2 regions of the Kushneria konosiri genome follow, and region 1 is predicted to be linked to the other one. Evidence: predicted binding sites of a transcription regulator. Region 1 holds the regulator's gene; the other holds the start of a gene.
What was found. Region 1 encodes PhoB, which activates phosphate uptake and scavenging genes when phosphate is short. Its sites were predicted from a motif close to TGTCATANNNNTGTCANA; they were not measured.
Positions count from the first base shown of each region.

Region 2: B9G99_RS07140 (phosphatase PAP2 family protein) is a predicted target of PhoB. The motif match lies at 3,650-3,667, and genes of this name have one in related genera.

Region 1 is NZ_CP021323.1:1,236,827-1,248,408, reverse strand. Features, by position in the region: gene trpA (tryptophan synthase subunit alpha) at 1-418, shown strand, start outside; gene B9G99_RS05825 (HU family DNA-binding protein) at 482-805, opposite strand; gene B9G99_RS05820 (chorismate--pyruvate lyase family protein) at 1,030-1,617, shown strand; gene ubiA (4-hydroxybenzoate octaprenyltransferase) at 1,706-2,572, shown strand; gene phoB (phosphate regulon transcriptional regulator PhoB) at 2,730-3,413, shown strand; gene phoR (phosphate regulon sensor histidine kinase PhoR) at 3,420-4,718, shown strand; gene B9G99_RS05800 (N-acetylmuramoyl-L-alanine amidase) at 4,762-5,733, opposite strand; gene cysZ (sulfate transporter CysZ) at 5,897-6,625, opposite strand; gene phoU (phosphate signaling complex protein PhoU) at 6,722-7,447, opposite strand; gene uvrD (DNA helicase II) at 7,562-9,760, opposite strand; gene B9G99_RS05780 (SIS domain-containing protein) at 9,875-10,786, opposite strand; gene B9G99_RS05775 (PA3496 family putative envelope integrity protein) at 10,963-11,181, shown strand; gene B9G99_RS05770 (OmpA/MotB family protein) at 11,258-11,582, opposite strand, start outside.
Region 2 is NZ_CP021323.1:1,523,057-1,529,055, forward strand. Features, by position in the region: gene B9G99_RS07125 (N-acyl-D-amino-acid deacylase family protein) at 1-696, shown strand, start outside; gene B9G99_RS07130 (RidA family protein) at 762-1,157, shown strand; gene B9G99_RS07135 (sodium:solute symporter family protein) at 1,259-2,728, shown strand; gene B9G99_RS07140 (phosphatase PAP2 family protein) at 2,806-3,612, opposite strand; gene B9G99_RS07145 (NAD(P)-dependent oxidoreductase) at 3,769-4,650, opposite strand; gene serA (phosphoglycerate dehydrogenase) at 4,962-5,999, opposite strand, start outside.

The DNA.
Region 1 (11,582 bases):
ACATGACAGCGAACTGTGTCTGCCGGCCACGCGTGCCGGCATTGATTTCATTCGTCTGGCCACGCCCACAACCGATGACAAGCGCCTGCCGCGGGTGCTGGAAAACACCTCGGGCTTTATCTATTACGTCTCGGTAGCCGGTGTCACCGGGGCTGCCGCGCCCACGCCGGAAAGCGTCGAGCGCTCGATCACCCGCATTCGCGCCCATACCGATCTGCCGATTGCCGTGGGCTTTGGCATCCGCAGCGCCGAGCAGGCGGCCAGCATCGGTCGTTTCGCCGATGCCGTGGTGGTCGGGTCTGCGCTGATCAGCTGCATCGAACATGCCGACAGCGTCGAGGCCGGCACCCGGGACGTGCACGCCCTGGTGCGTGACCTCGCGCGTGGGGTTCGACAGGCACGCCTGGCGACGGCCTGATAAAACAACACCGGCTGCCCTGGGGCAGCCGGTGATATCAACGCCGTAATCCCGTGACAGGAATTACTTGGAAACGGCGTCCTTGAGACCCTTGCCGGCCTTGAACGCAACGTTCTTGCTGGCAGGAATCTGGATTTCCTTGCCGGTCTGCGGGTTCTTGCCGGTACGTGCGGCGCGCTCGCGCACGGTGAAGGTACCAAACCCGATCAGGGTGACATCTTCGCCCCTGGCAACACTGCGGGTAATCTCGTCGAGTACGACGTTGAGTACCTGACCTGCCTTGTCCTTTGAAAGATCCGCCTGCTCGGCAATGGCCGCGGCGAGTTCTGGTTTGCGCATAACGCCTCCTGGTTGGGCAATAACATGGCGATTTTTGGTGCCGCCCATTGTTATATCGAATTCGCACACTGCAAGGGGGTGCGCGAAGGGTCGCTCACTGCCCTGCACCAGCGCCATGAAGCCGGCCTTGCAGGGCGAACACTGTTCGACGAGCCTAGACTAGCAACGCCGCCCTGCTTCACGCCAGCCAAAACTGCACAAAATGGCACTTTGTCGCGTATATCCGGCCTAATGGATGATATTTTTACCTCACGGGTACAAAAAGATACCCGATGACCCTCTTTTCGGATGTTGCCTTCATGCCCGAATCTTCCAGGCCTTTTACGTCGCTGACCCGCTGGCAACCGATTGCCCTGTCCGGTGTACACCTTGAAAACCCGCTCGCAGGCCTGATGAGGTCACGGGACTCGCTCACGGCCCGATTGGCACGTCTGGTCGATGCGCCCATTACGGTTCGACTGTACGCTCAGGGTCCCGGACGCGGACGTCATGACGAACTTTCCGCGCTGGGTCTGACTACCGGCCAGCGGGTCTGGCGGCGGGAGGTTACTCTGGAAGCCGGGGGCGAGGTGCTGGTGGCGGCGCGGTCGGTCATGGCGCTCAGGGGCTGCCCGCCCTGGATGGCCCGCCTGGGCACCCGGGCGCTTGGCCATCAGCTCTTTGCCAGAGCCGCACGGGCACCCAAAAAGTCCATGGTACGGCGCTCGGCCATCGAAATGACCCGGGATGCCCCGGGATTTCTGGATCTGCCGGTTGCGTGGGGACGGCGCTCACTGTTCACCCTGGGGCCTGATCGCCCGCCGCTGCTGGTGCAGGAGTATTTTGTGCATGAGCGCTTCACCCGGTGCCAGCGCCCATGACGCATGAATGACTCGACACCGGGTCATTTCGGGTAGACTCATGTTTTTACGCTGACATCCTCGTTTTACCCTGACTGGAGCCCCGACGATGCCGTCGCCCCTCGCTCGTCTCCCTGACTTCATGCGTCTGACCCGGCTTGACCGGCCCATCGGCACCTGGCTTTTGATGTGGCCAACGCTGGCGGCTCTGTGGCTGGCCGGCGATGGCCTGCCCACCCGGCATAATCTGATCATTTTCATTCTGGGGGTCTATGTCATGCGCGCAGCGGGGTGCGTGATCAATGACTACGCCGACCGCCACTTCGATGCCCACGTCAAGCGTACCCATGATCGACCGCTGGCGACCGGGCGCATCAGCGAGCGCGAGGCGCTGACGCTGTTTGGCGTGCTGCTGGCCATCGCCTTTGTGCTGGTGTGTTTCACCAACGCCTACACCATCATGCTGTCATTCGGCGCTGCAGCACTGGCCGCCAGCTACCCGTTCATGAAGCGCTATACCCATCTGCCGCAGGTGGTACTGGGGGCGGCGTTCGGCTGGAGCATTCCCATGGCCTTCGGCGCCGAGCAGGGCCATGTGCCGGCGGTGGCCTGGTGGCTCTTTTTTGCCAATATTGTCTGGACGCTGGTGTATGACACCTGGTATGCCATGGTCGATCGCGACGATGATCTGAAAATCGGCATCAAGTCGACCGCTGTGCTATTCGGCCGGATGGATCTGGTCATCCAGGGCGCACTTCAGGTGCTGATGCTGATGCTGCTGGCGGTTGTAGGTCGCATGGCCGAGCTTGATGGCTTCTACTGGGCATCGCTTATCGCCATCGCCGTTGTGTTCGTGCATCAGCAGCGGCTTTGTCGAACGCGCACCCGTGAGGGCTGCTTTCAGGCCTTTTTGAACAACCACTGGGTAGGCATTCTGCTTTTTGCCGGCATTGCGCTGGCGACCTGGCAGGCTTAATCCTCAGGAAGCGATGGCGTCATCCCCGGTCGCAGTGTCATAAAGTTGTCATATGAAGACGTTTGAATGACGATCACATGACGACGCCCATGACCTGCGCGCCACCGCATAGGTCATCTCGTCAGTCGCCATCGCTATCCGGCAGGGGAAGCCACTCATGTCCAGAACCGTTTTAATCGTCGACGACGAAGCGCCGATTCGTGAAATGATTGCCATGGCGCTCGAGATGGCGGACTTTCGCATTCTCGAGGCCGAGGATGCCAGGAGCGCCCATGAACTGGTGGTCGACGAGCGTCCCGATCTGATCTTACTGGACTGGATGCTGCCGGGCGTCAGCGGCATTGATCTTGCCCGCCGTCTCAAGCGCGAACCCACGACCCGCGACATCCCGATCGTGCTGTTGACGGCCCGCAGTGAGGAAGACAACAAGGTTCAGGGGCTGGAAAGCGGTGCCGATGACTACATCACCAAGCCCTTTTCTCCCCGTGAGCTGATCGCCCGTCTCAAGGCCGTGCTGCGGCGCACGACACCGGCCGGTATCGAGGAGACCGTTGAGGTAGGCGGGCTGATGCTTGACCCCGTCAGCCATCGCGTCAGTGTCGATGGTCGGGCGCTCGAGATCGGCCCGACCGAGTATCGCCTGCTGCAGTTTTTCATGACCCATCAGGAGCGCGCCTACACCCGCACCCAACTGCTTGATCAGGTCTGGGGTGGCAATGTCTATGTCGAGGAGCGCACGGTGGATGTACACATTCGACGGCTGCGCAAGGTGCTGGGTGATGCCCATCAGCATCTGGTGCAGACCGTACGCGGTACCGGCTATCGCTTTTCGTCACGGTAGCCGGCCATGCATTACTGGCTCAACGAACTCTGGCGTCTGGCCTATCTGTCCGCATGCTTTACCATTCTGGGCATGTTGCTGGGCTATCCGGGCTGGGGTCTGGCCCTGGGGCTGGGCATCCATCTCGCCTTTACCCTCAGACACCTGAGGCGACTCTACCGCTGGCTGGAAGCCCCGGTAGATCAACGCCCGCCCGATGGCGAAGGGGTGTGGGGCGATCTGTTCGACCGGCTCTACCGCTACCAGAAGGGCCAGCAGCAGCTTCAAAACCGCCTGCGCTCGGTATTGAAGCGTGTTCAGGAGTCCGCCGAGTCGATGAGCGAAGGGGTCGTGATGCTCGACTCACGCGGCTGTCTGGACTGGTGGAACAGTGCCGCCGAGCGGCTTATCGGGCTGGACAACCGTCAGGACCGCGGCCATCACCTGACCAACTATCTGCGTGATCCCGACTTCATTCGCTATTTCCGTCGGATGGATTACAGCGAGCCGATCACGATCAATGCTCCCACCAACGAGGCACGCACGCTGGCGTGTCAGATCACCCGCTTTGGCGACGACGAACGTCTGTTGATCATTCGCGATGTGACGCGCCTGCAGCGTCTGGAGCAGACTCGACGCGACTTCGTGGCCAACGTCTCCCATGAGCTGCGCACGCCTTTGACGGTGCTGACCGGCTACGTTGAAACCTGGCAGGACAACCATGAGGCGCTGCCCGGCTCGTTCAAGCGCGGCCTGAGCCGTATGCAGGAGCAGACCGTGCGCATGCAGCATCTGGTCGAGGATCTTCTGACCCTGTCACGGCTCGAGACCAGCGAACGCCATCATAATGAGCGCTCCATCGACATGGCAGCGCTGTGCGAACAGATCGCCGAGGACGGACAGGAGCTCTCCGCCGGCAGCCATGAGATCACCTGTCGGCTCGAGGAGACCCGGCGGCTGTTCGGGGATATCGAAGAGCTGCGAAGCGCCCTGTCCAACCTGATCTACAACGCAGTGCGCTACACCTCACCTGGCTGTCACATCACCATCGTCTATCGCCGGTGGGGCAAGGATGGCGCCGCCGTCGAGGTGATCGATAACGGTGAAGGCATCTCCCCCGAGCATCTCCCGCGGCTGACCGAGCGGTTCTACCGGGTCGACAAGAGTCGCTCGGTGGCCAGCGGCGGCACCGGTCTGGGACTGGCCATCGTCAAGCACGTCCTGCTGCGCCACGATGCCCGGCTCGATATCAAAAGCCAGCCCGGCGAAGGCGCCTGCTTTCGCTGCATTTTCCCCGCCACCCGCATGGAGAAGGCGCCCAACTGATGTCCGGGCGCTGTCTCATGACTCACCGCGGCCTGCCAGCCGTCTACTGACGCACGGCGCGGACGTCGGCCAGACCGTGATAGCGCTCCAGCAGCGCCAGCAAGATGGCCTGGCTCTCCACATCCACATTGCCGTGGGTGTCGGCCGGTCGGAAATGCATCTGAAAGGCGCCCAGCGCCTTGCGGGTCGGCTCATCAAAGGTGCCGGTCACACTTACCGGATAACCCCAGAGCCCCAGCGCCCGCTGCAGCTGCGCCATGGACAGTGGTGAGGCGCTCAGCTCACGCTGATAGCGGGTCACGACGTGACGTTCGGGCCAGGCACCGACCCCGGCCTCGTGAAGGCGCTGCCAGGGAAAGAACGGGCCCGGATCAACCTTGCGGCCGGGCGCGATGTCGCTGTGGCCCAGCACGTTTTCCGGCGCGATGTGGTAGCGATCAACGATATCCCGGGCCAGGGCAGTCACCAGCTCGATCTGGGCCCGACTGTAGGGATCCCAGACCATGCCGTCAGGCGAGGTGTAATGGCCGCGATTGACGATCTCGATGCCGATCGAGGTGTCGTTGAGATTGACGCGATCCGCCCAGCTGCTGACACCGGCATGCCAGGCTCTTTTACTCTCATCGACCAGCTGCATGACCACTGGCTGATTCTGATACTCCCCCGGAGTGGCCGTGACCAGGTAATGGGCACTGACGTTGCCTCCGGTCAACGCCCGGAAGGCGGCCTTGTCATCGCCGCCGGTGTAGTGGAGTACCAGAAAGCGAATGCGCTGATTCTGCCCGCGTGACGATACCGAACGATCAACCCGATAACCGCTGCGACGCTCGAGCGTCGCCCCCTGCGCCGGACTGTAGCGCCGGGGTGGGGTTGTATCGTCAATGACCGGCACATTGCTGAAGATGCGATCAATGGCGTCGGTATCGACCACAGGCGTTGGGGCCGATGTCGGCGCGCTGGCACAGCCGGCCAGCACTACGGCCAGCGCCAGCCCCACAAGCAGGGGTTTTGACATGTTGTATTCCGCAAAAACGGTGAACCGGAAAGGGATGCGCCCTACCATACGAGTCGCGACACCGGTGCGAACCCTTGCACCGGACAGATTGTCACATCATGTTACGGCAACCGCGCACATCCTGGCAGAGTGACTTCCGTGTGCCTCATGATTGGCGGCACGGCTACTGCGGACGCGGCAGGGCCATGTAGTGGCGGCGCCACATCATGACGCCGGCCGCCACGGCCGCCGGCATGACCAGTAGATTGACGATGGGAATCCAGATCAGGGCCGAGATCACGCCCCCAAAGGTCAGCGTCGGCCACCAGCGCGCGCTCAGACGCTTTTTCATGTCCGGAAAGCTTACGCCGTTGTTGTCCATCGGATAGTCCAGATACTGAATCGACATGCTCCAGATGGAAAACAGCGCCCAGCACAGCGGCGCGGCCAGATGCAGCACGGGCACGAATCCGATCAGTAACAGCAGCAGGACACGGGGCGCCATCCAGGCCAGCTTTTGAAGCTCGCGCTTGAGACTGTCGATGCCCTGACGCCAGAGCGAGCGATCATCAATGCTTTCCTGCTGACCGGACAGACGCCGTTCTACGTTTTCGGCCAGAAATCCGTAAAAGGGCGAGGCGATGAGATTGGCCACGACCGTAAAGGTAAAGGCCAGCACGATGATCAAACACAGCACCACCAGCGGCCAGATCAACCATTCCAGCCACTCGAGCCAGCCCGGCACACTGGCCATCCAGTAGTTGACCCAGCCGGAGAAGCGCTGGATGACCAGCGTGAACATCAGCGCGTAAATGGCCAGATTGGCCAGCAGCGGGATCACGACATAGCGTCGAAGCCCGGGCGAGAGCACCATGGAAAGCCCGCGCCCCAGCGCGGAGACGGCATACACCATTGAAGGATTATCCGATCAAGGGGTTGGGCAGGCAGATTATCATACCCACCGGCCCTCGCAGAGAGGGCCGGTGGTTAATACAAAAGGGGAGGGCGTTCAGGCGCCGGAAGCCCTGTCAGACAGTGGCTGAGCGCTGCTCGAATGGCGAATGTCATCGCCCTCGACCAGATAGACCACCGATTCGGCCAGGTTGTCGGCATGATCGCCGATACGCTCCAGCGAGCGCAGAATCCACATGACGTTGAGCACCGAGCTGATCGAGCGCGGGTCTTCCATCATGAAGGTGACCAGCGAGCGCATGGCCGTCTGATAGTCCTGATCGACGATCTCGTCCTCACCCAGCACTTCACGGGCCATGGGCACGTCCATGCGGGCAAAGGCGGTCAGAGCGTGGCGCACCATGTCGCGCACGCGGGTACTGATGTGGCGAATTTCGGTAAAGCCGCGGCTGGTCAGTCCTTCCTCGATCAGACTCAGGGCGTGACGGGCGATCTTGTTGGCTTCATCCCCCATGCGCTCCAGATCGGAGGTCGCACGCGTCACGGCCAGCACCAGCCGCAGATCGGAGGCCGTGGGCTGACGGCGGGCCAGGATATGCGCACACTCGTCATCGATATCAAGCTGGAAGTTGTTGACCTCGCGATCATTGTCACGGACCCGCTCGGCCGCCTCGAAATCGCCTTCCAGAAGCGCTGTGATGACCTCATTGATCTGGCGCTCTACCAGCCCCCCCATCGCCAGCAGCTGGGTCTTCAGTGACTCCAGCTCCTGGTTGAACTGACGCGAAATATGCTGGCTGTGAGGGTCGTTGGTAATGTCCATGTTGACTCCGTTCACGGATCAGGGGCACTGCCTGGCAGTGCCATGTTGTCGCAAGCATCGCGCAGAGTCATGACAATTTAATGACAGACCGACCTGCCTGATGTATTGGATACTTCAGCCCAGCGGCACCAGTTTGGCAAAGCCCAGCACCAGCCATTTGTCACCGTCTTCCTCGAAGCTGACCTGAACCCGCGCGCGCTGGCCCTGACCTTCGGCATTGATCACCACGCCTTCTCCGAAGACCGGATGGCTGACCCGCTGCCCCAGTGAAAGACTCGGCAGCTCCTCACCGCCGTCGACCTGCTCCTGGCGTACGCTGGAGGCCTTCGAGGTGACCGGGCGCGAGATCTGTCCACGCAGACGAACCTCCTCAACCAGGTTTTCCGGCAGCTCACGCAGAAAGCGCGAGGGACGCTGGAAGGTCTCCTTGCCGTGCAGGCGCCGCGATTCGGCGTGGGTCAGATAGAGCTTTTCCATCGCGCGAGTGACCCCGACGTAGCAGAGTCTGCGCTCTTCCTCGAGACGGCCGGGCTCTTCCAGCGACATCTTGTGCGGGAAGAGACCCTCTTCCATGCCGGCGACGAACACCACCGGAAACTCGAGCCCCTTGGCCGAGTGCAGGGTCATCATCTGCACGGCATCCTCGAACTCATCGGCCTCGTGCTCGCCGGAGTTGAGCGCGGCTTCTGCCAGGAAGGTGCCGAGGGTGTCACCTTCCCGATCGCTCATCGGGTCAAAGGGATTGCCCTGGGTATAGGCCTTCGCCGCGCTGACCAGTTCTTCAAGGTTTTCGACCCGCGCCTGACCCTTTTCCCCCTTTTCGGCGCGGTGGTGCTCGATCAGTCCGGTCTGACCGATCACGTGATCGATCATTTCATGCAGCGCCAGCCCTGCGGTGTCGTTGTCGAGCTGATCGATCAGGTTGCTGAAGGTGGTCACGCTCGAGGCGGCACGGCCTTTCAGGAGTCCCTTCGACGGCGCATCGTTGAGCGCCTGCCACAGCGACACGCCCTCGTCACGGGCATAGGCGCGCAGCAGCTCGACGCTGCGGGTGCCGATACCACGCGCCGGCACGTTGATGACCCGCTCAAGCGAGGCGTCGTCATCGCGTGACACCAGCAGCCGCAGATAGGCCAGCGCGTTCTTGATCTCGAGACGCTCGTAAAAGCGTTGTCCGCCATAGATGCGATAGGGCACTCCCTGGCGAATCAGCGCCTCCTCCAGCACCCGCGACTGGGCGTTGGAGCGATACAAGATGGCGATATCACGACGGGCGCGATCCTTTTCGCGCACCTGAGCGATGATGGTATCGACAATGAAGCGCGCCTCATCCAGATCGTTGAAGCCGCCATACAGGGAGATACGCTCGCCCTCGGCGACATCGGTCCAGAGTTCCTTGCCCATGCGCCCGGCATTGTTGCGAATCAGCGCGTTGGCCGCCTCCAGGATGGCGCTGGTCGAGCGATAGTTGCGCTCAAGACGCACCAGCCGGGTATCGTGAAATTCATCGCGAAAGCGCGCCAGATTCTCGACCTTGGCACCGCGCCAGCCATAGATCGACTGGTCATCGTCGCCGACCGCCGTTAGACAGGCGCGATCACCGGCCAAAAGCTTCAGCCAGGCGTACTGCAGCGTGTTGGTGTCCTGAAACTCATCAACCAATAGATGCTGGAAGCGCTCGCGGTAGTGCTGCAAAAGGCGTGCGTTGTCGCGCAAAAGCTCCAGCGAGCGCAGCAGCAGTTCACCAAAATCGACCAGTCCGCCGCGTTCACAGGCGAGATGATAGAGCTCATAGAGGTCGATCATCTGCTGCATGTAGGCGTCGCCATGGGCATCCATATCACCCGGGCGCAGGCCCTCTTCCTTGCAGCCACCGATGAAGTACTGCACCTGTTTGGGCGGATAGCGCTCGTCGTCGATGTTGTGATCGCGCAGCAGCCGCTTGACCAGCCGCAGCTGGTCATCGGTGTCGATGATCTGAAAATGCTCGGGCAGCCCGGCGTCCTGCCAGTGGGTACGCAAGAGTCGATGGGCAATCGAGTGAAAGGTGCCGACCCACATGCCGCGCGGCGAGACCTTCAAGAGCGTCTCCAGCCGCGAGCGCATCTCGCGGGCGGCCTTGTTGGTAAAGGTCACGGCCAGAATCGACCAGGGCGACAGGCCATCGACCTCCATCAGCCAGGCAATGCGGTGCACCAGTACCCGGGTCTTGCCGGAGCCGGCGCCGGCCAGCACCAGCATGTTGCCCTGGGGGGCGCCGACCGCGTCGCGCTGATCGGAATTGAGCGAATCGAGTAGCGCAGAGGCGTCCATGAAATCAGATACCCTGGAAATCGGCCGGAAAGGGCCTGAGAGAAGAGAGCAAAAAGGAGTCTCTACCCTAGCATATCCGGCGCAGCCGGTCCCTCTTCCTGCCTTGCGCAAGGTCTATTGATCGTCGGATTTTCCGCGATGGCGGGCGCTTTCCTGGCGGGCACGATCAAAGGGGTCGGGCCGGGCCGTACGCAACGGATCCAGACTGCGCTTGACCGCCACCAGGTGCTCGGCCAGCTGCGGGCCACGTGTCTTGGCCACGCCCACGGCGAGAATATCGATCACCACCAGATGCGCAATGCGCGAGCTCATGGGTCGATAGACTTCGCTGTCCTCGAACACATCGATGTAAAGCCCGAGCGTACACTTTTCGGCCAGCGGTGAGTCCGCCGGACAAAGCCCGATCACCGTGGCGCCATGAGACAGGGCAATATCGACGCTTGAAAGCAGCGAGCTGGAGCGCCCGGTCTGGGAGATTGCGACCACCACATCATGCTCACCAAGGGTGACGGCCGACATGTGCTGCATGTGCGGATCGGAGTAGGCCGCCGTCGAGATGCGCAGACGAAAGAACTTGTGCTGTGCATCGATGGCCACCGCCCCGGAGGCCCCATAGCCATAGAATTCGACGCGGCTGGCATCCGACAACGCATTGATCGCGCGGGTCATGCTGGTGGCGTCGATCCGATCACGTACGCCCAGAAGCGTCCCCACGGTGGAGTCAAAGATGCCGCGAGAGAACTCGGCGACGCTGTCGGTTTCGTTCATCGAAAATTCCGAGAACTGCTCGCCGGTCGCCAGTGTCTGCGCCAGCTTGAGCTTGAAGTCCTGATAGCCCGTGCAGTCAATGGCGCGGCAGAATCGGATGACCGTCGGCTCGCTGACACCTACCCGGCCGGCCAGCGCGGCCAGCGGCAGATGAATGACTTCATCGGCATTGCGCAGTACAAAACGGGCCACTTTCTGTTCGGAGCGGCGAAAGGCCGGCAGCCGGGCGCGAAGGTCATCAAAAAGCGTGACACTCAAGGTGCATCCTCTGTGCTGGTTGACGCACGCCCTTTGTTGCGTTACGTCATAAAATTGTCAACAGCACTATCATACGCTGAGTGCGAGCACTGATCGACGCTGACTATCACGTTAATGGCCACGTCGACACAGTGTCATGTCCCGGGTCCATTTCAATGTCGAAGGGTGCATCGTTCATGCAAAAACAGACTGCTGATCAATCAAGACTCAATGCCGTTCGCAACGAAATTCTCGATATCGCTCTGCATATCGATGCGAAGGAAAGCGAGAAACGTCGCCAGCGCGCCGCCGAGCGGGCCCTGAAGGCGCGTCGCGGTATCGAGGATCACTTCGAGTCGCGAAAGCTGGCCTCTCAACTCAGCGAGGATGATGAACGACTGCACCACTTCGGCTAGCCGACACCGCCGCGCCAGGGCCTGAAGCGGCCGTGGCCGGCAATGCCGGCCACGGTGGCAAGCTCCAGGAAAGCACCTATGGAGTAGTCGAACGCGTCGCAGCCGGGCTCAATACCAGCTCGACACGACGGTTCTGGGCCCGCCCGGTCTCGGTATTGTTAGCGGCCAGCGGCCGTGTTGGTCCATAGCCGATCGCCCGCAGCTGCGAAGCCTTGATGCCATTGCGGCTCAGATAGCGCAGCACGGCCGTGGCGCGGCCTGCGGAGAGCTCCCAGTTTGACGGGAATCGGTCCGTCGAGATGGTCCGACTGTCCGTGTGACCTTCCACCGAAATTTCACCGTTGAAATCCCTGAGTGCCGGCAGGAGACGATCCAGCAGTACGCTGCCCTGGCCGCTGATA
Region 2 (5,999 bases), 280 kb from region 1:
GTCGGGAACTGGGGCAACGCGCCGCTGGCACTTGAACGCCTTGAACACGCGGCTGGCGAACAGACCTGCCACTGCGACTGCTACCCCTATACCGCGGGTTCCTCGACGCTGGACCTGGGCCAGGTGACCGACGAGATCGATATCTTTATTACATGGTCGGAGCCGCATCCGGACATGGCGCGTCAAACGCTTGATGAGATCGCCCGGCACTGGGGCGTATCACTCATGGACGCTGCCAAACGATTGCAGCCGGCTGGCGCGGTCTATCACAACATGTCGGAAGAAGACATGAGACAGGTTCTGGCCCATCCGCTGGCCATGGTCGGCTCCGATGGCCTGCCCAACGATCCGCATCCCCATCCGCGCCTTTGGGGCACCTTCCCGCGAGTGATCGCTCACTACTGCCGCGACGAGCAGCTTTTCGAGCTGCCGGAGGCCGTTCGCAAGATGACCGGGCTTTCGGCGCGCAATTTTGGACTGACCGACCGCGGCGAAATTCGTGAGGGCGCGTTTGCCGATCTGACGCTTTTTGATCTGACAGTGCTTGAAGATGTGGCCACCTTCAGTGAGCCCATTGCCGCGGCCCGTGGCATTGAACTGGTGATGGTCAATGGGCGCATTGCCTATCAGGACGGCGTGCTCACAGCACGTACCGGCCGATTGCTGCGACGTGGTGCGTCCACGGTTTCCCGTTAACCGATCCACGACGACATTTTGTGACATCAATTTTTTACCCCTTTTCTTATCAACAGGAGCAATACATGAGCATCAAGCGCTATGGCACTGGCAGCGGTATCGGCACTGGCGGGCAGAAGCTGCCGTTTGCAAAGGCGACCGAGGCGGATGGCTGGCTGTTTGTCTCGGGGCAGACCCCGATGACCGATGGCGAGGTGGTTGAAGGCGGCATCATCGAGCAGTCAAGGCTCGCGTTCGAGAACTGCCTGACGATCATGAAGGACGCCGGTTATGGCGTGGAGGATGTGGTGCATGTCACGGCCGTGCTGACCGATGCACGCTATTTCAGCTCGTTCAACAAGGTCTTTGCCGAGATTTTTGGCGACCATCCGCCGGCGCGCATCTGCAGCGTTCAGGACCTGGTAGTGGATTGCAAGGTCGAGGTGGACATGAAGTGCTTCAGGGCTGATCGCAGGGGATAGGCCTGCTACCGGATTGGTGAGCCTTCACCAATCCGATACCTCCTGTCATCAGACCATCATGGCATCAGACGACCTGCCCAATAATCACAAGAGGTCCTTCCATGCATACCACCTTCTTTCTGATCGGATTTTTCGCCTTTTTGCTGGCCATGATCGTGTTCGGCAGCGTGATGTCGCGCCGCCATCGCGGTGATGGCGACAGCTTTCTGCTGGGCGGGCGCGGTGTGCCCGTCTTTCTGACCATCGGCACAACCGTGGCCACCATGGTGGGGACGGGCTCGAGCATGGGCGCAGTCGGCTTTGGCTATAACAATGGCTGGGGCGGGGCGCTGTATGGGATCGGTGGGGCAATCGGCATTCTGTTGCTGGCCTGGTGGTTCGCGCCCATGCGCCGGCTTCGTTTCATGACCATGAGTGAAGAGCTTTCATACTACGTGGGCGGCAGCCGCCTGGTGCGCAATGTGGTGGCGGTGCTGATCTATGTGGCCAGCATCGGCTGGCTGGGGGCGCATATCCTGGGCGGCGGCATGTATCTCTCCTGGATTGCCGGCATTGATCTGGGGCTGGCCAAGGTGATTGTGGCCATCGGTTTCGGGCTTTATTGCGTGATCGGTGGCTACATGGCGGTAGTCTGGACCGATACCGTGCAGGCCGTGCTGCTCTTTCTGGGGTTTATCGCCATGGCGGTGTTTGCGCTGGTCGATATCGGTGGGTTCTCGCATCTGGGAGACAACATGAGCCCGGGAGCGGCCGAGAGCTGGTTTGGCGTGGCGCAGCTGGGGCTGGTGCCGGCACTGTCGCTGGCGGTCGTGGTCGGTGTAGGCGTGCTGGCCACACCGTCCTATCGTCAGCGTATCTATTCGGCGCAGTCGGTGAGCAGCGTACGCTACTCCTTTCTTTTCACCGGCGTGCTCTATCTGGCCTTTTCCATTATTCCGGCGATTGTCGGCATGGCGGCCCATACGCTGGCCCCGGATCTGGAGAACAGCAACTACGCCTTTCCGTATCTGGCCACTCAGGTGTTGCCAATGGGACTGGGCATGCTGGTGCTGATCGCGGGGCTTTCAGCCACGATGTCAAGCGCCAGCTCCGATGCGCTGGCGGGGGTGGCCATCATGATGCGTGACCTGTGGGTCATGGTGACCGGGCATGTGCCTGCCCCGGAAAAGGTGGTGCTGTTTTCACGTTTCGCACTGATCGTGACCATTGGTCTGGCGCTGGCCTTTGCGCTGATGACCGATAACGTCATCACCTACATCACCACCATGATTGCCACTGTCATGTCGGGGCTTTTTGTCTGCGGGATGCTGGGACGATTCTGGGATCGTTACAACTGGCAGGGTGCCATCGCCACATTGGTTGCGGCCTCCATCACCTCACTGATCGTTTCTTCCAGCGCCGCCATGAAAGCCTTCTGGGGCAATCCCAGTATTCCGGCCGTGGTGGTGGCAGTGCTGGTGGGTGTCACGGTGACGCTCATGACGCCGCGTTCAAGGGTGACGCGTCAACAGGCGCTGGCCTTGCTCGATGAAGAGCGCGCCCGCATGGAAATGCCGACTGCCAGACCCTGAGAAGGATGGCTCATGAAAAAGGGCGCCCCGATGGTTGGGGCGCCCCTTTATCTGATGTCCGGTCTGGGCAAGTCTGTCTAAAACATCACGCGAAGCAGGCCGCCGACCAGTTCGCGCAGCTCGTCTGCGAGTGTGGCGATACCGTAGCAACCGAGAAATGCCAGCGGATAGAACCATTGCGGCCTTGTCTGGCTGAAGCCAGCCATATAGCCGCCAATGCGCTGAAACGGCGGCAGCAGGGCAATCTGTACGGTCAGAATGGCCAGTGCACCACCACCGATGATGTCGGTGATGAAGTGGAAGCCGAGATAGATACGGGTAAAGCAGAGCAGGGCGGCAAAGGCGAACGCGGCCAGCCCCAGGCGACGATGCAGACGCCAGATCACCCAGGCAAGACCAATATAGACGGCGCCATGATCGCTGGGAAACGAGCTGAAGTCATGCAGGGTCTGGGCATCGATGCCGGTCGGCGGCGTCATGTTCAACACCTGGTCCTGCAGCGGCCGTGGGTGCTCCGGCGTCAGTTTTTGCATGATGCGACTGACGGCAGCCGATCCAAACGCTGCGATACTGCAGGTCAGCAGTTCCACACGGCGGTTCACCAGTGAAGGGGTAAACCAGACTGCCCAGAAGCCTGCAACCAGCATGACGCCGGAGATCAGATGCAGCTCGGAAAGGGCATGCATGACATAGTCGAAGGTTTCACTCTTCTGGGCCATCTGATTGATCGTCAGCATCAGCTGGTATTCCAGGTCCAGTGGCGTGACGAATGTAATTAGGGTGGTCGAAATGACCAGAAAAAGTGCAGCCAGTGCGATCAGACTTTCCCGGACGAGCCCGGAATCATTGACACTGTCGATGTGTCGAGAAGAGAGTGAGGTCATGAGCGTTCACGATAAGGTCACTTTAATGTGACGCCAGTATGAAAGGTTCATGACATTACGATTGTGTCATTGTGTGCATGAGCAGGTGGTCTTTGTAAAAAAGATGCGACCTGTGACTAAAGCGTGACAGGCCGCCAGGCAGGTTTACTCGATGTTTCAGTGATGATGGCCATTCAGATAGGCGTGAATGGCGGCAATGTCCTGTTCTCCAAGGCCGGCATCCACCGCATCACGCCAGATCTCGCTGATGCGAACCAGTCCCGGCAGATCGGTATCACCAGCGGCCTCGAGCGCCAGACGGGCATCCTTGAGGCCCCATTCCAGCGCCATCTGGGCGCTGTACTCTTCATTGCCGATCTTGTCGAGCTTGGCCTTCACATAGGGTGCAGCCAGCGGGCCACCGTCGAGCACTGACCAGAGCTCATCAGTCGAGAACCCGAGCGTGCGGGCCAGACGGGCGCTTTCAGCAATGCCCTGCATCATGTGGATCAGCCAGGCGTTGACGATCAGCTTCATGCGCGAGCCACGCCCGGCCTCTCCCAGCCAGACCACCCGCTTTGAGATGGCGTTGAAGACCGTATCAATCCCATCGGCCGCCTGTTGATCGCCGCTGGCCAGCACCGAGATGGTGGCCTGCTCGGCCGGTGCCTTGGTGCCGGAAACCGGCGCATCGATGAAGATCACATCCGGACGTGCCGTCTCGATCTCGCGAATCAGCGTTTCGGTCTGTTCAACGCCAATGGTGCCCATCTGGATCACCACGCCCTTGTCGGGCACATGTTCCAGCGCGCCGCCGTTACCAAGCAGGACGTCACGAGTCGTCTCGAAGTCGGGCAGCATGGTGATGACAAATTGTGCACCGCTGACGGCATCACTGGCGCTGTCAGCGTTGAAGGCGCCCTGTTCGGCCAGGTCGTCTCCACGTGAATGGGTACGATTCCAGACCCGTACTGCAAAATCGTTTTTCAAAAGGTTGGCGGCAAAGGCGTGCCCCATGGCGCCCAGGCCAAGGACAGCCACCGTGCTGTGATATGACATGCATGACGCTCCATCAGTTGCGTTAAAGGATCATTCCAGCGTAGTCCCGGTCAGCCGGAACGTGAACGTTAAATGCCTTGATACGCCCGTAAGGGCAGGAAAGACTGGCAGGGTGAGAGGTCTGTCTGGAGGAGCGATTCAATGGAACAGCGAACGCCCTGTCTTCAGGACGCCCGCTGATGGCCCGGGGAAAGTACGTCAGGCCAGTGCTGCAAAGACAAAAAACAGCACCAGTACGATGCCTGCCACGATCACGATCAAAAGCCGCGGGTCCTTCATGGCATCATCCTCTTTGGGCGGTCGGCCGTGGATTACTCACTGTCGGCCTGAGAGTAGAGCACTCGCGTACGCAGGGTATGGTTGACCTCGCGCAGGGCGTTGAGCGCCTGTTCACCATAGGCCTTGTCGACATCGATGACCACGTAACCGACCTCTTCATTGGTCTGCAGAAACTGGGCGGAGATGTTGATGCCTTCATCGCCCAGCACGTGGTTGATCTCGGAGAGTACACCCGGCACGTTGGCGTGAATGTGCAGAAGGCGATGCTTGTCCGGATGCGAGGGCAGGGCGACTTCGGGGAAGTTGACCGAGGTGATGGTGGTGCCGTTGTCGGAAAACGTGATCAGCTTTTCGGAGACTTCAACGCCGATGTTTTCCTGCGCCTCGACCGTGGAGCCGCCAATGTGTGGCGTTAAAATCACGTTATTGAATTTGCGCAGCGGCGAGACGAACTCTTCGTCATTGCCCTTGGGCTCGACCGGGAAGACGTCAACGGCGGCGCCCAGCAGCTTGCCGGATTCAAGCACCTCGGCCAGTGCTTCAATGTCCACGACCTTGCCGCGCGAGGCGTTGATCAGATAGCTGCCCTGCTTCATCAGCGCCAGCTCGTCACGTCCGATCATCCAGGTGGTGGCCGGCGTTTCGGGCACGTGCAGGGTAACGATGTCGGCGCGCGCCATCAGTTCCTGCAGGCTGCCGACCTGGCGAGCATTGCCCATGCCAAGCTTTGTGATGGTGTCGTAATAGATGACGTTGAGGCCGACCGACTCGGCCAGTACCGACAGCTGGGCACCGATGCTGCCGTAACCGACGATACCCAGCGTCTTGCCACGGGCCTCGAACGAATGGCTGGCCGATTTCAGCCAGCCACCCTCATGGGCCCGGGCGTTTTTCTCGGGGATGCCGCGCAGCATCATGATGGTCTCGGCCAGTACCAGTTCAGCGACCGAACGGGTATTGGAGTAGGGCGCATTGAATACCGGGATACCGAGCTTGAGCGCGGCCGGCAGATCAACCTGGTTGGTGCCGATGCAGAAACAGCCAATGGCCACCAGGCGCTCGGCGGCATT